One region of the Klebsiella sp. B345 genome, then DNA from elsewhere that is predicted to be linked to it. Evidence: predicted binding sites of a transcription regulator. Region 1 holds the regulator's gene; each other region holds the start of a gene.
What was found. Region 1 encodes PurR, which represses purine synthesis genes. Its sites were predicted from a motif close to CANGCAAACGTTTGCNTG; they were not measured.
Positions count from the first base shown of each region.

Region 2: purE (5-(carboxyamino)imidazole ribonucleotide mutase) is a predicted target of PurR. The motif match lies at 2,130-2,147, and genes of this name have one in related genera.
Region 3: gcvT (glycine cleavage system aminomethyltransferase GcvT) is a predicted target of PurR. The motif match lies at 2,061-2,078, and genes of this name have one in related genera.
Region 4: pyrC (dihydroorotase) is a predicted target of PurR. The motif match lies at 3,753-3,770, and genes of this name have one in related genera.

Region 1 covers NZ_CP180443.1:729,659-735,069, forward strand. Annotated here, with positions in the region: gene ACMYSO_RS03425 (MFS transporter) at 1-696, opposite strand, end outside; gene ACMYSO_RS03430 (YnhF family membrane protein) at 859-948, opposite strand; gene purR (HTH-type transcriptional repressor PurR) at 1,244-2,269, shown strand; gene punR (DNA-binding transcriptional activator PunR) at 2,288-3,199, opposite strand; gene punC (purine nucleoside transporter PunC) at 3,311-4,495, shown strand; gene cfa (cyclopropane fatty acyl phospholipid synthase) at 4,791-5,411, shown strand, end outside.
Region 2 covers NZ_CP180443.1:4,246,929-4,252,339, forward strand. Annotated here, with positions in the region: gene mnmH (tRNA 2-selenouridine(34) synthase MnmH) at 1-315, opposite strand, end outside; gene purK (5-(carboxyamino)imidazole ribonucleotide synthase) at 476-1,552, opposite strand; gene purE (5-(carboxyamino)imidazole ribonucleotide mutase) at 1,549-2,058, opposite strand; gene lpxH (UDP-2,3-diacylglucosamine diphosphatase) at 2,178-2,900, opposite strand; gene ppiB (peptidylprolyl isomerase B) at 2,904-3,398, opposite strand; gene cysS (cysteine--tRNA ligase) at 3,571-4,956, shown strand; gene ybcJ (ribosome-associated protein YbcJ) at 5,003-5,215, opposite strand; gene folD (bifunctional methylenetetrahydrofolate dehydrogenase/methenyltetrahydrofolate cyclohydrolase FolD) at 5,217-5,411, opposite strand, start outside.
Region 3 covers NZ_CP180443.1:2,121,454-2,126,864, reverse strand. Annotated here, with positions in the region: gene ubiH (2-octaprenyl-6-methoxyphenyl hydroxylase) at 1-532, shown strand, start outside; gene ubiI (FAD-dependent 2-octaprenylphenol hydroxylase) at 543-1,745, shown strand; gene gcvT (glycine cleavage system aminomethyltransferase GcvT) at 2,180-3,274, shown strand; gene gcvH (glycine cleavage system protein GcvH) at 3,299-3,688, shown strand; gene gcvP (aminomethyl-transferring glycine dehydrogenase) at 3,803-5,411, shown strand, end outside.
Region 4 covers NZ_CP180443.1:5,013,973-5,019,383, forward strand. Annotated here, with positions in the region: gene ACMYSO_RS23475 (rhodanese-related sulfurtransferase) at 1-236, shown strand, start outside; gene ACMYSO_RS23480 (DUF2770 family protein) at 222-335, opposite strand; gene solA (N-methyl-L-tryptophan oxidase) at 430-1,542, opposite strand; gene bssS (biofilm formation regulator BssS) at 1,682-1,936, opposite strand; gene dinI (DNA damage-inducible protein I) at 2,324-2,575, opposite strand; gene pyrC (dihydroorotase) at 2,647-3,693, opposite strand; gene ACMYSO_RS23505 (lipoprotein) at 3,816-4,376, opposite strand; gene mdtH (multidrug efflux MFS transporter MdtH) at 4,490-5,411, opposite strand, start outside.

The sequences.
Region 1 (5,411 bases):
GGTAATGGTATGCAGCACCGGAGAAATGTAGGTATAGAGCGTGAACATAGCCCCCGCCCCAAGCACCGTGGTCAACAAGGCGGAAAGCACCTGCGGGCGCACCAGCACCGACAGCTCCTGTTTAACATTCGGACGTTCGCCGACACTGCCTTTAGGCAGAGAGAACCACAGGCTGACCATCGCCACCACTCCCAGCCCTGCAGTGGCGAGGAACGACATCCGCCAGCCGATCGTCTCACCAAGCCAGGTCGCCGCCGGCACGCCGCCGATATTGGCGATCGTCAGCCCCATAAACATGGTGGCAACCGCGCTGGCCTGCTTGTCTTTCGGAACGACGCTGGCGGCCACCACCGAACCGAGGCCGAAGAAAGCACCATGGTTAAGGCTGGTAATAATGCGTGAAATCAGCAGCGTGGTGTAATCCGGCGCCATGGAAGAGAGGACGTTACCGAGGGTAAAGATAGCCATCAGGAAAATGAGCGCGTTTCTTCGCGCGCGATGAGACAGCAGCAGCGTCATCAGCGGCGCACCTACCATCACACCGATCGCATAGGCGCTGATCAGCATTCCCGCAGCCGGAATAGACACGTCGACGCCTTTGGCAATGACCGGCAATAATCCCATCGGGGAAAACTCCGTCGTACCAATACCAAATGCGCCTATCGCCAGCGCGAGCAGGGGAAAGTTGATTTTCATTGCATGACTCCAGCAGACCGTCATCGGCGACGGTATCTCATCAGAAGTCAAAAGCATGACATCAATCACAGAAAAACAAAAGTAAACGAAATGGCAAAAGATTTTTGCGAAAATGATAATAATGGCGGGAACGGGGGGAAAGTGACCTCTCCCCCGGGAAAATTAGTGCAGAACTGCGGTCAGCCCGGCGGCAACGATTAGACCTAGAACAATAATCGTTGTTGTCAGCGAAAATTTTAAATCTGTATCCATCAATTTTTCCCCCTGTTTTCCCCACACGAAAAGTGAGCTTGCTCATTTTTGCACAATATCGCATAAAAATCTTCCAGGATTTAGGGTGATACACATTTTTGCTCTTCCCCTTTGCCGCAAGATCGGACAAAATCCCACGCTAATTTGAAAGCGTATCGGCCATTGACCCCTTCCTGTCGTTCTGTGTCGTTTTCCCGACGTGATGCAATGTTGAACATTGTATTCAGGGTGTGTTTAGGCAAACGTTTACGTACCGATTATCAGACGTTCAGGTCAAGGTCTGGAGTGAGAAGTAATGGCAACTATTAAAGATGTAGCGAAGCGCGCAAACGTTTCCACTACAACAGTATCACATGTTATTAACAAAACCCGTTTCGTCGCGGAAGAGACCCGCAATGCGGTCTGGGCAGCAATCAAAGAACTGCACTACTCACCCAGTGCCGTCGCGCGAAGCCTGAAGGTTAATCACACCAAATCGATTGGTCTGCTGGCGACCAGCAGCGAAGCGGCCTATTTTGCTGAAATTATCGAAGCTGTTGAAAAAAGCTGCTTCCAGAAAGGCTATACCCTGATTCTGGGTAATGCGTGGAACGATCTCGAAAAACAGCAGGCCTACCTGTCTATGATGGCGCAAAAGCGCGTCGACGGCCTGCTGGTCATGTGCTCCGAGTATCCGGAATCGGTGCTGAGCATGCTCGAAGAGTACCGCCATATTCCGATGGTGGTAATGGACTGGGGTGAGTCCAAGGCCGACTTTACTGATTCAGTCATCGATAACGCCTTTGAAGGCGGCTATATGGCCGGTCGTTATCTGGTGGAACGTGGCCATCGCGAAATTGGCGTGATCCCTGGCCCGCTCGAACGAAACACCGGTGCCGGACGACTGGCGGGCTTTATGAAAGCCATGGAAGAGGCCCAGATTTCTGTACCGGAAAACTGGATTGAACAGGGTGACTTCGAACCAGAGTCCGGCTATCGCGCGATGCAGCATATCCTGAACCAACCGCACCGTCCGACGGCAGTCTTCTGCGGCGGCGACATCATGGCGATGGGCGCTATTTGCGCGGCAGATGAAATGGGGCTGCGAGTGCCGCAGGATATTTCGCTGATCGGCTATGATAACGTGCGCAACGCCCGCTACTTCAGCCCGGCGCTGACCACGATTCATCAGCCGAAAGACTCCCTCGGCGAAGCCGCGTTTAATATGCTGATGGATCGCATCGTCAACAAGCGTGAAGAGTCCCAGTCTATCGAGGTTCACCCGCGTCTGGTGGAGCGTCGTTCCGTCGTTGACGGTCCGTTTGTCGATTACCGCCGCTAGTCCCCTCCCCGGCGCCGGTTATTCCGGCGCCCGCAACCATTCCCGGTTTAACGTTTCACTATCACCGAGATAATCCAGCATCCACAGCAGCGCAGGCGATGCATCGCTCTGTTGCCAGGTCAGGCAGCACGCCGCATCCGGAAACGGATTTTCCAGCTCAAGGGCGGTCCATTCTCCACGGTCGATCCACGGACGGGCAAAGTGCGTCGGTACCATCCCTACGCAAAGCCCGGCAGACAGGCAGGTGGCTGAGGATTCCCAGTCGGGCACCACCACGCGCTTTTGGTTATCCAACAGCCAGGTCGTGCGCTTGGGTAATGACCGGGAGGTATCTTCTCTGACCAAAGAGGGCCAGTTGCGCAACTCATCATCACTCAGCGGGCTGGTCATCTGCGCCAGTGGATGATGGCTGGCTACCACGCAGTGCCAGTTCAGCATGCCCATATCGCGAAAGGCGTAGCGCCCCCCCACCGGAATCGAACGCGTCGCCCCAATCGCCAGCTCCACGCGGCCATCCGCCAGCGCATCCCAGACGCCGTTGAACACTTCCTGAAAGACAATCAGTTCAACATCGGAAAAGTGACGATAAAAATCGACAATCATCTGGCGCATCCGCGCCGGTTTGACGATGTCATCGACGGCAATCGACAGCTGGCCGCGCCAGCCATTGGCTATCTGCTGGCACTGCTGGCGGGTGATCTGCATTTTTTTGATAACAGAGCGCCCTTCCTGTAAAAACCAGACCCCGGCCGGGGTTAATTCGACATCGCGATGGCGACGTTCGAACAGCGGAACTGCCAGCCACTCTTCCAGCTGACGGACGGTGTAGCTGATAGCGGAAGGGACGCGATGGAGTTCCTGCGCTGCTGCACTAAAGCTGCCGTTGCGGGCGACAGCATCAACAACTTCCAGCGAGTATTCAGACCACATATTCTGCCTACAAAATTTTTGAATGCATGTAGCAAATATTAGCGTTTCACAAGCCAGAATGCACTCCCTACACTCTGCGGCATTATACCGGCATCAGCAGAAGAGAATGTTATGCAACAACCTGGGAAAGGATTTTTAGTTTGGCTGGCGGGACTCAGCGTGTTGGGTTTCCTGGCCACCGATATGTACCTACCGGCCTTCGCCGCGATTCAACACGACCTCAACACCTCCGCGGCCTCGGTCAGCGCCAGCCTGAGCCTGTTCCTCGCCGGCTTCGCTATCGGACAACTGTTCTGGGGCCCACTCTCTGACCGTTACGGGCGTAAACCGATTCTGCTGAGCGGCCTCGCGATCTTCGCCATCAGCTGTCTGGGGATGCTGTGGGTCCGCGACGCGACGCTGATGCTGGTCCTGCGCTTTATTCAGGCCATCGGCGTTTGTGCCGCTGCGGTCACCTGGCAGGCGATGGTGACGGACTATTATCCAGCCCAGAAAACAAACCGTATTTTCGCCACCATCATGCCGCTGGTGGGATTATCGCCGGCGCTGGCGCCGCTGCTCGGCAGCTGGCTGCTTAACCATCTGGAATGGCAGGCGATTTTTGCCACCCTTTTCGCCATCGCCCTGCTGCTGATGGTCCCGACCCTGCGCCTGAAGCCGGTGCATAAACCAGCCGGCGATGCCCAGAAGAAACTGACCTTCCTGACGCTGCTGCGCTCACGTGAATACAGCGGTAACGTGCTGATCTACGCCGCCTGCTCTGCCAGCTTCTTTGCCTGGCTGACCGGCTCGCCGTTTATTCTGCATGACATGGGTTATGGTCCAACGGCTATCGGGCTGAGCTACGTGCCACAAACCATTGCTTTCCTGATTGGGGGTTATGGCTGCCGCGCAGCGCTGCAGAAATGGCAGGGCCAGCAATTGCTGCCGTGGCTACTGGTGGTGTTCGCCGTCAGCGTTGCTGCCACCTGGATGGTCGGGCGACTTGAAAATGCTTCCATCGTCGGCGTGATGATTCCATTCTGCGTGATGGCGATTGTTAACGGCGGGATATACCCGATCGTCGTCGCCCAGGCACTGAAACCATTCCCACAGGCTACCGGCCGCGCCGCCGCGCTGCAGAACACCCTGCAGCTCGGGCTGTGCTTCCTGACCAGCCTGCTGGTATCCGCGCTGATCGCAACACCGCTGCTGACCACCACCAGCGTGATGCTGGTTTCTATCGTGCTGGCCGGGATTGGCTACCTCATGCAACGCCAGAACGCCTACCTGACGGTAGGCTCATCTCACGCCTGACCTGTTATAAGCATGCTTTGGCCCAGTAATTAGCATGCTAAGAGGTTTTTATTGAAAGCCGGATTTCAGCAGCCTATACTGGATCCGGCATCACATAAATAGACCTTTAATTGTTTTTAACGGGAGCAGGATGCGTCTCGTTTCACCATGGATGGCCTTTCGGCAAGGGTTATCGCCCTTCCTCTGTTCTACGTCGGATAGCAGCTTCACGGATATTCCGTGAGATTTCTCACAAAGCCAAAAAAGCGTCTACGCTGTTTTAAGGTTCTGATCACTTGGGCGTGATGGAGAAGCTATGAGTTCATCGTGTATAGAAGAAGTAAGCGTACCAAACGACGACTGGTACCGAATTGTAGCCGAGTTACTCGGTCGCGCGGGCATTGAAATTAATGGTTCCGCTCCCTCCGATTTGCAGATTAAAAACCCGCTTTTCTTTAAACGTGTTTTGCAAGAAGGTTCACTAGGACTCGGCGAGAGTTATATGGACGGCTGGTGGGATTGCGAGCGTCTGGATATATTCTTCCATCGTGTGCTGCGCGCCGGACTGGAAAACCAGCTCCCGCACCATCTTAAAGATACGCTACGTATTGCTGGCGCTCGCCTGTTTAATCTGCAAAGTAAAAAGCGTTCCTGGATTGTCGGGAAAGAACATTACGATCTTGGCAATGACCTTTTCAGCCGGATGCTCGATCCCTATATGCAATATTCCTGCGCCTACTGGAAAGACGCACAATCACTGGAAGAGGCTCAGCAGGCAAAACTGGATCTTATCTGCCGGAAGCTGCAGCTGGAGCCAGGCATGCGGGTTCTGGACATTGGTTGCGGCTGGGGTGGTCTGGCCTATTACATGGCGAAGCACTATAACGTCAGCGTGGTTGGCGTGACCATTTCTGCCGAGCAGCAAAAAATGGCCCAG
Region 2 (5,411 bases), 1.8 Mb from region 1:
CTGCACAATGTGCGAGCGCTGGCCGCCACGGGCGCAGCACAGATAGCCCTGCGGATAACGTAAGCAGGCTTCACGCCAGGCGGCGAGGCGGCTTTCCCGAATCTCGCCGTGAACCAACTGATGGCCCAGCGCCAGCGCGGCATCGGCACCCTGACGTTTATAGCAGGTGCCGACGGCGGCACGTTCTTCGTCGTTCATCAGCGGCAGGTTAAATGCGGCAGGCAGCGCGCTTTGCTGGAATTCTACCGGAGCGCGGACGTCAATGAGTGGCGTATCCGCCGTGAGAATGGCGCGGTAATCCGTCCCATTTTTCATGGGTCATCCTTTTGAAGTCAAAACTGAAAGCATTTTAAAGCAAGGAGGGGATTCTACGCGCCAGACAGCATGCCGGGGAAGGGTGAAGATCAATTCCCCGGCAAATAGCCGTTATCATGCGGGCGGCAGATGCGTTGCTCGCATTTGCCACCCGAACGGCTCAGGAGAGCGAGGTGAGCTGAGACTGCGCCCAGAAGATACCGCTCGCATACTCCGGCGGCAGGATCGGTTTCAGGGCTTCCAGCGTGGCGCTCAGGCGATCGGTGTCGCTGTCGGTCAGGTTCAGGTGCCCGACTTTGCGGCCCGGACGCACCTCTTTGTCGTACCAGTGCAGATGCACCAGCGGCAGCTTCAGCCAGTCGTAGTTCAGATCGGTTCCGATCAGGTTGATCATCACTGAAGGGCTGTTCACCACCGGCGGCGGCAGCGGCAGGTCGGTAATGGCCCGCAGATGCAGCTCGAACTGGCTGATAGATGCGCCGTTCTGCGTCCAGTGGCCGCTGTTGTGTACGCGCGGCGCCAGCTCGTTAATCAGCAGGCCTTCGGCGGTGACAAAACACTCCATCGCCATCACGCCCACGTAGTTCAGTTCGTTCATAATGGCGGTCAGCATGCTTTCCGCCTGGTCCTGCTGGCGGGCATTAGCCTGGGGGAAGGCTACGCTGGTGCGCAGAATGCCATCCTGATGCAGGTTGCGGGTCAGCGGATAGAATACCGTGCTGCCATCATGGGCGCGGGCGCCCACCAGCGACACTTCACCAGAAAAGTTGATGCCTTGCTCAACGATGCATTCGCCGTAGTTTTCGTCCGGCAGCTGCGCGATGTCGTCTGCACGCAGGCGCCATTGCCCACGTCCGTCGTAACCGCCGACGCGACGTTTTACAATCGCCAGTTCGCCAAGACGCGCGAAGACCGCCGGCCATTCATTTTTATCCGCCAGCAGCTGCCACGGCGCGGTGGCAAGCCCCAGCTTATCAAACAGCTGTTTTTGTGTCAGACGGTCAGCGATGATCGGGAAGACGTCGCGGTTAACAAATGCCGGATGGCGTGCCAGTTCGCGGGTCAGCGCCGTTTCCGGCCAGCGTTCGATTTCAGCGGTGATCACGCTCTGCTGAAACGGCACCGCTTCAGGGTCGGCTTCGAGGCCGACCGGCCAGACGGCGATACCCAGCGGCTCACCGGCCTGGCGTAGCATGCGCCCTAACTGACCGTTACCGAGGATGCAAACCTGCTTCATGCCGCACCCCGCGGGTCCGGGTTCTCGAGGACTTCATCGGTCTGGGCCTGGCGCCAGGCGCTCAGGCGCTGATGCAGCTCCGCGTCGTGCTGTGCCAGAATCTGCGCGGCCAGCAGAGCGGCATTGGCGGCACCGGCTTTGCCGATGGCAAGCGTACCGACCGGGATCCCGCGCGGCATCTGAACAATAGAGTAGAGGCTGTCGACGCCGCTTAACGCCGCGCTTTGTACCGGGACGCCTAATACCGGCACCAGAGTTTTCGCCGCAATCATGCCCGGCAGATGCGCCGCGCCGCCCGCACCGGCAATAATCACCTGATAGCCGTTGCTTTCTGCGCCTTCGGCGAAGCTGAACAGTTTATCGGGCGTCCGGTGTGCGGAGACCACTTCAACATGGTACGGAACGTTCAGGGCATCAAGGATTTCTGCGGTAAACTGCATGGTAGCCCAGTCGCTTTTGGACCCCATCACGATGGCGATACGCGCCGAATTATTGCGGGAAGACATGCGTCTTAAAACTCCTGTGGGTGTGCTTCACACTGCTTTAGAGGCCACAGAGAATAACATGATCTTTCGGTAAGGAAAACGGTTGCGTCACCTGATAAACGGTGAAAATGCGGCGGAAATTAAAACGGGAACGGGATCAGTTCGACGTCGTCTTTGGTGACTTTGACCATCGAGCCTTCGCTATGCCAGGCGCCGAGGACAACGCGAAACGCCGGCTGGCCGTTGGCATCTAAGGTATGGATTGCCGGGCGATGAGTGTGCCCGTGAATCAACCACTGTACCTGATGGCGCTGTAGGGCATCGACTACGGCCTGCGGGTTGACGTCCATTATTTCCAGCGATTTGCTGCTGTTGGCTGCTTTGCTGTCGGCGCGCATTCTGGCGGCGATGCGACGACGAATAAACAGCGGCAGGGCCAGAAACAGTCGCTGGATCCACGGCGTATGTACTTTGGCACGAAACGCCAGGTAGCCGGTATCGTCGGTGCACAGCGTGTCGCCATGCATAATCAGGACCTGACGACCGTAGAGGTCAAGCACCTCTTCTTCATCCAGCAGCGTCATGCCGCAGGCGCGGGCGAAGCGCTGGCCGACGAGAAAATCGCGATTGCCGTGAATAAAGTAGCAGGGCACCCCGGACTGGGTTAAGGCATTGATCGCTTCAGCGATCTCCTGATGTAGCGGGTTGGGGTCATCATCGCCGATCCAGGCCTCAAACAGATCGCCAAGAATATACAGCGCATCCGCCTTGCGGGCTTCACCGGCTAAAAAGCGTAGAAAACCGGCGGTGATCGCCGGTTCTTCTGTTTGCAGATGCAAATCCGCAATAAAAAGTGTCGCCACGAATTACTCGCTGACGGTGACGCTTTTGATCACAACATCTTCTTTCGGCACATCCTGGTGCATACCGCTGCGACCGGTTGCAACTGCTTTGATTTTGTCGACCACGTCCATACCTTCAACCACTTCGGCAAATACGCAGTAGCCCCAACCCTGCAGGTTTTCACCAGAGAAGTTCAGGAAGTCGTTATCAGCCACGTTGATAAAGAACTGTGCGGTAGCAGAGTGCGGCGCCTGAGTACGGGCCATTGCCAGAGTACCACGGGTGTTTTTCAGACCGTTGTTGGCTTCGTTCTGGATTGGGGATTTGGTGTTTTTCTGCTCCATGCCCGGCTCAAAGCCGCCGCCCTGGATCATGAAACCGTTGATAACACGGTGGAAAATGGTGTTGTTGTAGAAACCTTCGCGGCAGTAGTCCAGGAAGTTTTTAACTGTTTCCGGCGCTTTGTCGTCAAAGGTCTTGATTACGATATCGCCATGATTAGTGTGGAAAGTAACCATTTTTGCATCCTGTTCCGGTGATTGTGGTGCTTAAGCCCGAATTGGGCATGACATAGGGGGCTGTTATAGCATAACCGCAGGGTTCGATCACCTTGCATTGTGTGCTGCTTCGGGGTTGAATTAAGGTTAGAATACGCGACTTATATCCACACACGTCTACACGGAATCTTCGATGTTAAAAATTTTTAATACACTGACGCGCCAAAAAGAAGAGTTTAAACCTATCCATGCCGGGGAAGTAGGCATGTACGTGTGTGGAATTACCGTTTACGATCTCTGTCATATTGGTCATGGCCGTACTTTCGTCTCTTTTGACGTGGTGGCGCGTTATTTGCGTTTTCTTGGCTATCAGTTGAAGTACGTGCGCAACATTACCGATATCGACGACAAAATCATTAAGCGCGCTAATGAGAATGGCGAAAGCTTTGTGGCGCTGGTCGATCGCATGATTGCCGAAATGCACAAGGATTTCGATGCGCTCAACATTCTGCGCCCGGATCTTGAACCGCGTGCCACCCATCATATTCCCGAGATCATTGAGATCACCGAGCAGCTGATTGCCCGCGACCATGCCTATGTGGCGGACAACGGCGACGTGATGTTCTCAGTCCCGACCGACCCGAACTACGGTCAGCTGTCACGCCAGGATCTCGACCAGCTGCAGGCCGGCGCACGTGTTGATGTGGTGGATGTGAAGCGCAACCCGATGGACTTCGTTCTGTGGAAAATGTCGAAAGAGGGCGAGCCGAGCTGGCCATCCCCGTGGGGCAACGGTCGTCCGGGCTGGCACATCGAATGTTCGGCGATGAACTGCAAGCAGCTGGGCAACCATTTTGATATCCACGGCGGCGGTTCGGATCTGATGTTCCCGCACCACGAGAACGAAATCGCCCAGTCGACCTGCGCGCATGACGGCGAGTACGTTAACTACTGGATGCACTCCGGGATGGTGATGGTTGACCGCGAGAAGATGTCAAAATCGCTGGGTAACTTCTTCACCGTGCGTGATGTGCTGAAATATTACGACGCCGAGACCATTCGCTACTTCCTGATGTCCGGCCACTATCGTAGTCAGCTGAACTACAGCGAAGAGAACCTCAAGCAGGCACGTTCGGCGCTGGAGCGTCTGTACACCGCGCTGCGTGGAACCGACCCATCGGTCGCAGCCAGCGGCGGCGAAGCGTTTGAAGCGCGCTTTATCGAGGCGATGGACGACGATTTCAACACCCCGGAAGCCTACTCCGTGCTGTTTGATATGGCGCGTGAAGTCAACCGCCTGAAGACGGAAGATGCGACGGCGGCGAATGCTCTGGCCGCGCATATGCGCAAGCTCTCTGGCGTGCTGGGCCTACTGGAGCAGGAGCCGGATCTGTTCCTGCAAAGCGGTGCGCAGGCTGACGACGGTGAAGTAGCGGAAATTGAACAGCTGATCCAGCAGCGTCTGGATGCGCGTAAAGCGAAAGACTGGGCCGCGGCGGATGCGGCGCGTGACCGTCTGAACGAGATGGGGATCGTGCTGGAAGATGGCCCGCAGGGCACCACCTGGCGGCGTAAGTAAGCGATAAAAAAATGCCCGGCAAGCCGGGCATTTTTATTTTTCAGGTTCAGGCGGTAACGGTCACGCTCTGGCCTGCAAAACTCACCGTCTGCCCGGCGACGATTTTGCAGCGTTTGCGGGTTTCTACCGCACCATCTACTTTCACCAGACCATCGGCAATGGAAATTTTTGCCTGCGCGCCGCTTTCACTCCAGCCTTCCAGCTTCAGTAAATCGCACAGTTCAACGTGTGGGTGTTTGCCCAGAGAAAAGTTCGCCATCTCAGGCCTCCTGTATGTCGTGATATTCTTCGCACGCCTGCAGCGTGTTCTGGATGAGTGTCGCTACGGTCATCGGACCGACGCCGCCGGGCACTGGTGTAATGTAAGAGGCGCGCTCTGCAGCGTCTTCGAAGACCACGTCCCCGACCACTTTGCCGCTTTCCAGACGGTTGATACCGACGTCAACAACGATAGC
Region 3 (5,411 bases), 1.4 Mb from region 1:
GCAGGGCCGCTGTTCACTGGTATGGTGTCACCCACAATCACAGCGTGATGCGGTGCTGAGCTGGTCCGACGCGGAGTTTTGCGAACGGCTGCAGCAGGCATTCGGCTGGCGGTTGGGACGCATCACCCATGTCGGAACGCGTAGCGTGTATCCCCTGGCGCTGACCACCGCGACACACCCGGTTGCGCATCGTCTGGCGCTGGTCGGCAACGCGGCGCAGACCTTGCACCCAATTGCCGGTCAGGGTTTTAACCTGGGCCTGCGGGATGTCATGAGTCTGGCGGAACTGCTGGCGCAGGCCAGCACGAACGGCCAGGATCCTGGTCAGTATTCGCTACTGTGCGATTACCAGGCGCGGCGGGCGGATGACAAAGCCGCCACGATCGGTGTGACCGATGGTCTGGTGCATTTGTTTGCTAATCGTTGGGCGCCGCTGGTGGCGGGGCGCAACGCGGGTCTGATGGCCATGGAATTATTTACCCCGGCGCGTGATGCGCTGGCGCAGCGTACCCTCGGTTGGGTTCCCCGTTAAGGAGTTGAACGTGCAAAGTGTTGATGTTGCCATTGTTGGCGGAGGCATGGTGGGGTTGGCGGTCGCCTGTGGTTTACAGGGGAGCGGGCTGCGGGTTGCGGTGCTGGAACAATCTGAGCCACAGCCGCTGAATGCCGACGCGCCGCCGGCGCTGCGGGTTTCGGCCATTAACGCTGCCAGTGAAAAACTGCTCAGCAAGCTGGATGTCTGGCCGGCAATCCTCGCCCAGCGCGCCAGCTGTTATCACGGCATGGAAGTGTGGGATAAAGACAGCTTCGGCCGTATTTGCTTTGACGATCGCAGCATGGGCTTTAGCCATCTGGGTCACATTATTGAAAACGCCATTGTCCATCATGCCTTATGGCAGAAAGCCCAGCGCTGTGCTGATGTGACGCTGCTGGCGCCGGCGCAGTTGCAACAGGTGGCGTGGGGCGAAAACGAGGCCTTCCTGAGCCTGCAGGATGGGTCGATGCTGACAGCCCGACTGGTGGTGGGTGCCGATGGCGCGAACTCCTGGTTGCGCAACAAGGCGGATATCCCGCTGACCTTCTGGGACTACCGCCATCATGCGCTGGTGGCCACGATCCGCACCGAAGAGCCCCATCAGGCGATTGCCCGCCAGGCGTTCCACGGCGAAGGCATTCTGGCCTTTCTGCCGTTAAGCGACCCGCACCTGTGCTCTATTGTCTGGTCGCTGTCGCCGCAGGAAGCGCAACGAATGCAACAGGCGGATGACGCGGCCTTTAATCAGGCACTGAATATCGCTTTCGATAATCGTCTGGGACTGTGCCACGTGGAAAGCGAGCGTCAGGTATTCCCGCTGACCGGTCGCTACGCCCGGCAGTTTGCCGCCCATCGTCTCGCGCTGGTTGGCGACGCCGCCCACACCATCCACCCGCTGGCCGGGCAGGGGGTTAACCTGGGCTTTATGGATGCTGCAGAGCTGATTGATGAACTCCGGCGACTGCACGCGCAGGGCAAAGATTTTGGTCAGCATCTGTATCTGCGCCGCTATGAGCGCAGCCGCAAGCACAGCGCCGCGATGATGCTGGCAGGGATGCAGGGCTTTCGTGAAATGTTCTCCGGCAGCAACCCGGCGAAGAAACTGCTGCGCGATATCGGCCTCAAACTGGCGGACACCTTGCCGGGTGTCAAACCGCAGCTTATTCGTCAGGCGATGGGCCTGAACGATCTCCCCAACTGGTTACGTTAAGTCCGTCACACTTCTCTTTCCCGGCCCCCGCGCCGGGTTTTCCCTTCTCATTTGAAATAAACTAATCTCACCCATTTTTTCGCATTAGTTTTATTAATGCCTCTCATTTTTAGCCATGGAAAATAGGTCCGTTTTTTCGCATAAAATACCATCATGCTCGGCGTTATTAGTCGTTGATGTTAATTTTATGTGGCATAAATCGCTTTTTTCCAGTCAATAACTCTGTAGTCTTTCTGGCGAATTTTAGTCATAAGCTAATGTGATGTCCTGATTTAGCTTATGGTTTAGCGCCGGGTTCAGTGGTAAGTTCAGGCAAAAGAGAACGTTTGCGTCGGTGTCTGATAACGGCACCGGCGGTCGATTTGATCGTGTGAAATCGCCCAGACAATCTCGCTCAACTCGTAGCTGCTTGCGTTTTACTCGATGAGGAAAAAATGGCTCAACAGACTCCGTTGTATGAACAACACACGCTGTGCGGCGCTCGCATGGTGGACTTCCATGGCTGGATGATGCCGCTGCATTACGGTTCCCAGATTGATGAGCACCATGTGGTGCGCAGCGATGCCGGAATGTTCGATGTATCACACATGACCATCGTTGACTTCCACGGCAGCCGTATTCGGGAGTTCTTACGCTATTTGCTGGCTAACGATGTGGCGAAGCTCACGGTCCCCGGCAAAGCGCTCTATAGCGGCATGCTTACCGCTTCCGCCGGCGTCATCGATGACCTGATTGTCTATTTCCTCTCTGAAGATTATTTCCGCCTCGTTGTTAACTCCGCCACCCGTGAAAAAGACCTCGCCTGGATCACCCAGCAGGCTGAGCCGTATGGCCTTGAAATGACCGTCCGCGACGATCTTTCCCTGATTGCCGTACAGGGGCCGCAGGCGAAAGAGAAGGCCGCGACCCTGTTCACCGAGGCTCAGCGTCAGGCCGTGGCCGGGATGAAACCCTTCTTTGGTGTGCAGGCTGGCGATCTGTTTATTGCAACCACCGGTTACACCGGTGAAGCCGGGTACGAAATTGCGCTGCCAAATGAACAGGCGGCCGATTTCTGGCGTGGCCTGCTGGACGCTGGCGTGAAGCCTTGCGGCCTGGGCGCGCGCGATACCTTACGCCTGGAAGCCGGGATGAACCTGTATGGTCAGGAGATGGACGAAAGCATCTCTCCACTGGCCGCCAATATGGGCTGGACCATTGCCTGGGAACCGGCAGACCGTGCGTTCATCGGCCGTGAAGCGTTGGAGCTGCAGCGTGAAAAAGGTACCGAGCAGCTGGTGGGCCTGGTGATGACCGAGAAAGGCGTACTGCGCGGTGGACTGCCGGTACGCTTTAGCGATGCCGAGGGCAATCAGAAAGAAGGTATTATTACCAGTGGCACCTTCTCCCCGACGCTGGGCTACAGTATCGCGCTGGCGCGCGTACCGGCCGGTATCGGCGAAACGGCCATCGTGCAGATTCGCAACCGCGAAATGCCGGTCAAGGTCACTAAACCTGTTTTTGTACGCAACGGCAAAGCCGTAGTGTGATTCCCCCTTTTTGGAGATCAATTGATGAGCAACGTACCAGCAGAACTGAAATACAGTAAAGAACACGAATGGCTGCGCAAAGAAGCTGACGGCACCTACACCGTTGGGATCACCGAACATGCTCAGGAACTGCTTGGCGATATGGTCTTCGTTGACCTGCCGGACGTCGGTGCAACCGTTGAAGCGGGTGACGACTGCGCGGTAGCCGAGTCGGTAAAAGCGGCATCGGATATTTATGCCCCGGTAAGCGGTGAGATTGTGGCTGTTAACGAAGCGCTGAACGACTCTCCGGAGCTGGTGAACAGCGACCCGTACGCTGAAGGCTGGATCTTTAAAATCAAGGCCAGCGATGAAGCGCAGGTTGCGGCGTTGCTGGATGCGGCGGCTTACGCTGCGCTGCTGGAAAACGAATAACCGCGTTGCCCCTTTCACGCCGCGGCGCCAGGCGCCGGCGGCGTGAATGATTTTTGCCTGTTCAGATAAGTAAAGACACATACGATTCACTGCACGTTTCAGGAACCATCGCTCATGACTCAGACTTTAGGTCAGCTTGAAAACCGCGGCGCCTTTATTGAACGTCACATCGGCCCGGATGCTCAGCAACAGCAAGAGATGCTGCAAACCGTCGGCGCCGACTCGCTTAACGCCCTGATTGGCCAGATTGTGCCACAGGATATTCAGCTGGCGACACCACCGCAGGTGGGTGACGCGACTACCGAATTTGCCGCGCTGGCGGAACTGAAGGCGGTAGCCGGTCGTAACAAGCGCTTCAAGTCTTACATCGGCATGGGTTACACCGCCGTGCAGCTGCCACCGGTTATTCAGCGCAATATGCTGGAAAACCCGGGCTGGTACACCGCCTATACGCCGTATCAGCCGGAAGTCTCCCAGGGTCGTCTGGAGTCGCTGCTTAACTTCCAGCAGGTGACCCTCGATCTGACTGGTCTGGATATTGCCTCCGCATCCCTGCTCGATGAAGCAACCGCCGGGGCAGAAGCGATGGCGATGGCCAAACGCGTCAGCAAACTGAAAAATGCCAACCGTTTCTTCGTGGCTGCGGATATTCACCCGCAGACCCTGGACGTGGTTCGCACCCGTGCTGAAACTTTCGGCTTTGACGTTATCGTCGATGATGCCGAAAAAGCCCTGGACCATCAGGACGTGTTTGGCGTACTGCTGCAGCAGGTTGGCACCACCGGTGAAATTCACGACTACAGCCAACTTATTGCCGAGCTGAAAGCACGCAAAGTCGTGGTCAGCGTCGCGGCGGACTTTATGACGCTGGTTCTGCTGACCGCTCCGGGCAAGCAGGGTGCCGACATCGTCTTCGGTTCCGCCCAGCGTTTCGGCGTACCGATGGGCTACGGCGGCCCGCACGCGGCCTTCTTCGCCGCAAAAGATGAATTCAAACGCTCTATGCCTGGCCGTATCATCGGCGTATCGAAAGATGCCGCGGGCAATACCGCGCTGCGTATGGCGATGCAGACTCGTGAGCAGCATATCCGCCGCGAGAAAGCGAACTCCAATATCTGTACTTCCCAGGTGCTGCTGGCCAACATCGCCAGCCTGTACGCGGTGTTCCACGGGCCAGTGGGCCTGAAGCGTATCGCCAGCCGCATCCATCGTCTGACGGATATCCTCGCCGACGGGCTGCAGAAAAAAGGGCTGAAGCTGCGTCATGCGCACTACTTCGACACCCTGTGCGTAGAAGTGGCCGACAAAGCCGCGGTGCTGGCACGTGCTGAAGCGCTGGAAATTAACCTGCGCAGCGATATTCACAACGCGGTCGGCATTACCCTTGATGAAGCGACCACCCGCGAAGATCTCGTGAACCTGTTCCGCGCTATTATCGGCGACAACCACGGTCTGGATATCGATACGCTGGATAAAGATGTGGCGCTCGACAGCCGTTCTATCCAGGAAAGCATGCTACGTGATGATGCGATCCTGACGCACCCGGTGTTTAATCGCTACCATAGCGAAACCGAGATGATGCGCTATATGCACTCGCTGGAGCGTAAAGATCTGGCGCTGAATCAGGCGATGATCCCGCTGGGTTCCTGCACCATGAAGCTCAACGCTGCGGCAGAAATGATCCCGATCACCTGGCCGGAATTCGCCGAGCTGCACCCGTTCT
Region 4 (5,411 bases), 1.0 Mb from region 1:
ACACGAACTGCCTGAACGACGGCTGCCATCTGCTGTTTATCCAGTGCCCGAGCTGTGCCGAAAAATTTGCCGGCTGCTGCAGTGAGGCGTGTATGGAAGAGCATAAGCTCCCGGAAGAAGAGCAGCGTCAGCTGCGTGCCGGGCGGGAAAATGGCAACAAGATTTTCAATAAATCACGCGGTCGTCTGAATACCAAGCTGGGGATCCCCGACCCTGACCTGTCAGAAAAACCATAACCAGATGAGATCGATGATCGCCAGCAGAAGCCACAGCGCGAGGTAAATCATAAAGTGCTCGCGGACGTTGTTGACCAGTAATTCATACAGGCGACGCATAATCTCTCTCGGTATTCCATGGCCTCTGTTGAGGCCGTTTTTTTATCTGTGATGTCAGGCCACGTTTGCGCGGCCTGAAAAGCCTGCAGTATGACTAAAAACGTGACAGTGAGAAGGGCGTCAGATCAAAGGCCGGCGTCTCTCCACGGGCAAACTGGGTAGCAATCTCACCCAACACCGGCGCAAACTTGAAACCATGGCCGCTCAGCCCGCTTATCAGCAGGGTATCCGGGTGGCCGGGCAGGGTATCAATGATAAAATCTTCATCTACCGTATTGTCGTAAGTGCAGGAGGCACCGTGCAGGCAGCCACCAATGCCCGGCAGGACATTACGCAGGAAATTAAACGATTCAGAGCCATCGGTGGCCACTGCGCCAAACGGTGTGCGCTCTTCCGGCGCGGCAATCGGCTGGCCACCGTTGTGCTTGCCAATTTTCAGTTCGTTATCTTCCGCCGGGAAACCATAGAACTGATCGCCGTTCGGTAGCTCGCCGGTAAAGGCCGGAAAGTTGTTTTTGCTGCTGTAGCGACCATCAGCCTGGAACCAGGCAAAGATTTTACGTACCGGCTGGATCGGCAGATCCGGTAGCAGGCGCGTAACCCAGGTTCCGGCGCTGACCAGCAGCTTCTTACCGTGGTAAGTGCCATCAGCGGTCTCGATAGAAACGCCATCTGCATGGTGATGGATGGCGGTCACCGGGCAGTTGAACAGCTGTGCGCAGCCAGCTTCACGCGCCAGGCGGATCCAGGTTTTGATTGCCAGCTCGCTGCGTAACACTCCGGAGGCGGGTTCGAAAATGCCGCGATAATCTTGCGGTACGCGAATTTCAGGCCAGCGGGCCATGATGGCCTGGGCATCGAGTTCTTCTGTCTCCAACTGAAAGGTGCTGGCGCTGTGGGCGGCGTTAGCGAGGAACGTCGAGTTTGCCGGACCCAGGTTAATGACCCCGGTGCGTTCGAATACTGCTTCGCCACTGCTGGCGGCGAACTCATCCCACAATGTCTGAGCGCGCAGGACCAACGGAACATATCTTTCACCTTCGCCGTAGGCGTGACGGATAAGGCGCGTATTACCGTGATGGCTGCCCTCCTGGTGTGGTGGCTGGTGCGCATCGGTCATCAGCACGTTAAGTCCCGCCTGGCGGGCATAATAGCCAGCGGCAGCACCCGTTGAGCCGCTGCCGATAATGATGAGATCGTATTGCATGATAGGTTCCGGTTTTTTGTTTTAATAAGCAGGGTAATTAACCGTCTGCACTTATACAAGTGCGAATACAAGCACGAAAATAAATCAGGCACCCGACGGGTGCCTGTTTAGTGTGTGTATATTGCGTGCGGCATAATCTTTAATGCCTGCGGTACTCATTTGCCTGGTATTCGCCTGATTCAATCTTGGCAATACCTGCTTCCAGAATAGAGATAAATTGACGTGCGACTTCCGTGGTGAGCCATAGCGTCTGGCCAATTTCAGCTTCGTTACTGCTTTCTTGAGTGGGGTTTTGGTAGTGCAGGCGCAACATCATTGCATCGTAGCTATCAACGGTGCTGATGTCCCATCCGACGAGGGGATGGGTCTGGATGACTTCATTATTCTTTTCCATCATAACCCCTTATTCACATGTTAAAAGACAACAATTCTCGAGGTTTAATGCATGTTTTTTGAAGCAAGTTAATTATATCAGGAGTTAAGAATAAACTCGAGAAATTAACGCAAACAGAGCGAATACTCCTCTGTTTGACGCTTTTTTGCACAAATATAGTGTCGCGAAGGGTTATTTTTAAAGGAAATAATCATGAGGGGAATGAAAAGTCTGAATTTTGCGGGATAAAAAAAGCCGGGGCGACCCGGCAAAAAAAAGCACAATGAGGGAGCAAATGTTATTTGTTGCACCTGCCACACTTCAGACAACCCTGGTAAAAACACGAGATTAACTCGCGCTGAGCACGCGGGTGGATCGCGTACGCGTCTTCAGGCTGCCGAAAGGGCGTCAGGATACGTCATGGATAAACCAGTCATCGGCGCTTTCCCAGGTCTCTTGCAGGATTTCGCTAATCCGGTCTTTATCTTCTTTGAGGCCACCAATCACAGACAGATTGTTGCTGGCGGCAAAGCGTACGGTGACCTGGCTTGGGTTAGTCGGGAATTGTTGTTCAATGCGTCGGGAGAGTTCATTGTTTAGCGCTTCTAAGGCGCCGTTGGGTAAGGCTGTAGTTTTGGCGATAGACACTTCAATGCGCATGATTGCCCCCTGTGTAATATACTGTTTATTTATACAGTATGCATTTGGCGTTTACAACAGGGGGACCGTTTTTATTTTTTCATCGTCCAGCGCACGGTTTCGCCGGCAAGGAACGGCACCAGCGTATCGCCCGGAAGCGCGATACTCTCGACGACGGTGCTCTCTTCGCGTACCAGTTCAACGAAGGTCTCATTGACCGGCAGCCCATAGAAGCGCGGGCCATTCAGCGAGCAGAATGCCTCAAAGTGTTGCAGAGCATTCATCTCTTCAAATACCGTTGCGTAGCTGCCAAGCGCCGTCGGAGCATTGAAGCAACCGGCACAGCCACAGCTGGCTTCTTTACGATGACGGGCATGCGGCGCCGAATCCGTGCCGAGGAATGCGCGGGTAAAGCCGCTGGCGACCAGTTCACGCAGCGCCTGCTGGTGGATATTGCGTTTCAGAATGGGCAGGCAGTAAAGATGCGGACGCACGCCGCCAACCAGCATGTGATTACGGTTAAACATCAGGTGCTGCGGAGTAATGGTGGCGGCCAACAGGTCATTGCCATCCCGAACGTACTCGGCGGCGTCCTTGGTGGTGATGTGTTCAAACACCACTTTAAGACCCGGTAAGCGCTGGCGCAGAGGTTCCATCACTGTTTCGATAAAGCGCGCTTCACGATCGAAGATATCGATCTCTGCGTGTGTCACTTCGCCGTGAACCAGCAGCGGCATGCCCATTTTTTCCATGCGCTCAAGCACCGGCATAATCGCATCGATGCTGGTGACGCCGTGGCTGGAGTTGGTGGTGGCATTGGCCGGGTAAAGCTTGGCTGCGGTGAACACGCCTGCGTGGAAGCCGCGCTCCAGCTCTGCCGGGTCGAGCGTATCGGTGAGGTAGCAGGTCATCAGCGGCGTGAAATCATGCCCGGCCGGTACGGCATCGAGGATGCGCTGGCGATAGCTGATGGCGGCCTCGACGGTGGTGACAGGCGGCACCAGATTCGGCATCACGATCGCCCGGCCATAAAACTCACTGGTGTAAGGCACGACGGTCTTCAGCATATCGTCATCACGCAGATGGATATGCCAGTCGTCAGGGCGGCGGATTTTCAATACCTGGGATTGTGCTGTCATGGAGAGCTCCGGCTAATAGGGTCAGTCATCAGGGCTGTTTTTGCCGGGCACTAAGGATAAGCGTAAACGTTTCCCTTTGCATCAATTTCTGTAAAAAAACGGGCGCCAATGCGCCCGGGATATTAATTGGTGAACGGGATGATAATTTCCCCAGGCTTCACTTCTATGCCTTTGGCGTATTTTTTCGCCAGGGCTTCGCCGGTGCTGGCATCTTCACGCAGCACGTAGGCCGGTTGCTGGTTAAAATAGCTGCGCAGAGATTGATTCAGATAAGGGATCAGCGTCTGCACGACGGACTGCAGCTTGTCGGGCGTTACTTTGGCGTCAACCACTTCCATTTCCTGCAGGAAGATAGCCCCTTTCTCTTTATTAAAGACCGGCAGCGCTTTCAATTTAAGGTCAATGGTGGCCTTCTGGTTGCCAAACAATGAGTTCAGATCCAGATTGGCGATACCGCTCAGGGTGATTTTATTGGGTTCTTCACGGCCGATGGCGCTGGTCAGATTGTGTAGTTCAATGTGTGCATCCGCCACGCCGGGCAGGCCTATATCCTTGGCGAAGTGGTTACGTTTCTGCAGCGCCTGGTTAATTTCCTGCTCGCTCACCGAGTACTGCGTAAGCTGATTACAGCCGCTCAGAAGGCCGCTAACCATGAGCGCGGCCACGATAAACATCTTTTTCATTGGGTTCCTTAACGGTCGTGCCATGCACTTATCCTGACATAAAGCAGCATGGCCTGCCAGTACCGAAGGGAATAGCGGAAAAGGCTGAAAATGCGCTTCAGCCTGAATGTCGGTCAGGTTCGGGGCTCGAGCATACCGGATGTGGAACGTTTCTGGCTGAACTGCCACCACAAGGCAATAAAGGTAATAAAGCCGATAATCCCCAGCATCAGCCACGGTAGTTCCGGTTGATTCAGCGCTTTCCCGGAGTCGAACAGCCAGCCGCCGCCGGCGTAACCAAAGGCACCGCCGAAGGCCAGTCCCAGCCGACTAAACCCCATATAGCTACCGCGTGCGCGGGCGTCAGCCAGCGATGCGCCGAGGGTCTCGCGAGCCGGTTCAGCGATGATAGAGCCAATATAGAACAGGCAAATCAGGGTAAACAGCTGCTGTAAATTGCTGGTCAGGCCAATCGGCAACATGGCGGCGGTCATCACCAGCAATCCGGCCATCAGCCGGTGCTCCAGACGAAAACGCTGTTCACTCCAGCGGGCGATGGGATAGAGCAGGGTCAGCGATATTGCCGCTTCAATGGCATACATCCACTTCACTGCAGTGGGCGAGCCGGCGATATCATTGACCATAATCGGCAGCATCAGCATCACCTGGACGGCCAGCATGTAATACCCGGTGAGGGTCAGAACGTAGGTCACAAAGCGCTTATCGCGCAGTACCCGGCCGAGCCCTTCACGTACCGGCGTTTTCACCGTCGACAGTTTCCATGCCGGGAGATACCAGGCGTTGAACGCGGCGCAGGCAATAAACATTGCAGCGCCCACGCTACACACCAGGCGGAAGTCGTACTGTAACAGCCAACTGCCGAGCAGGGCGCCGATCACCGCCCCGGCGCTGTCCTGCATCATCAGGATGGAGAAGAACCGACCACGCTGATGCGGGCGTACCAGTTTGACCACCAGCGCCGCACGGGGCGGGTCGAACAGGGTGCCGCCTAACCCGGAGAGAATACAGGAGAGCCACAGCACCCACGGTTCATGG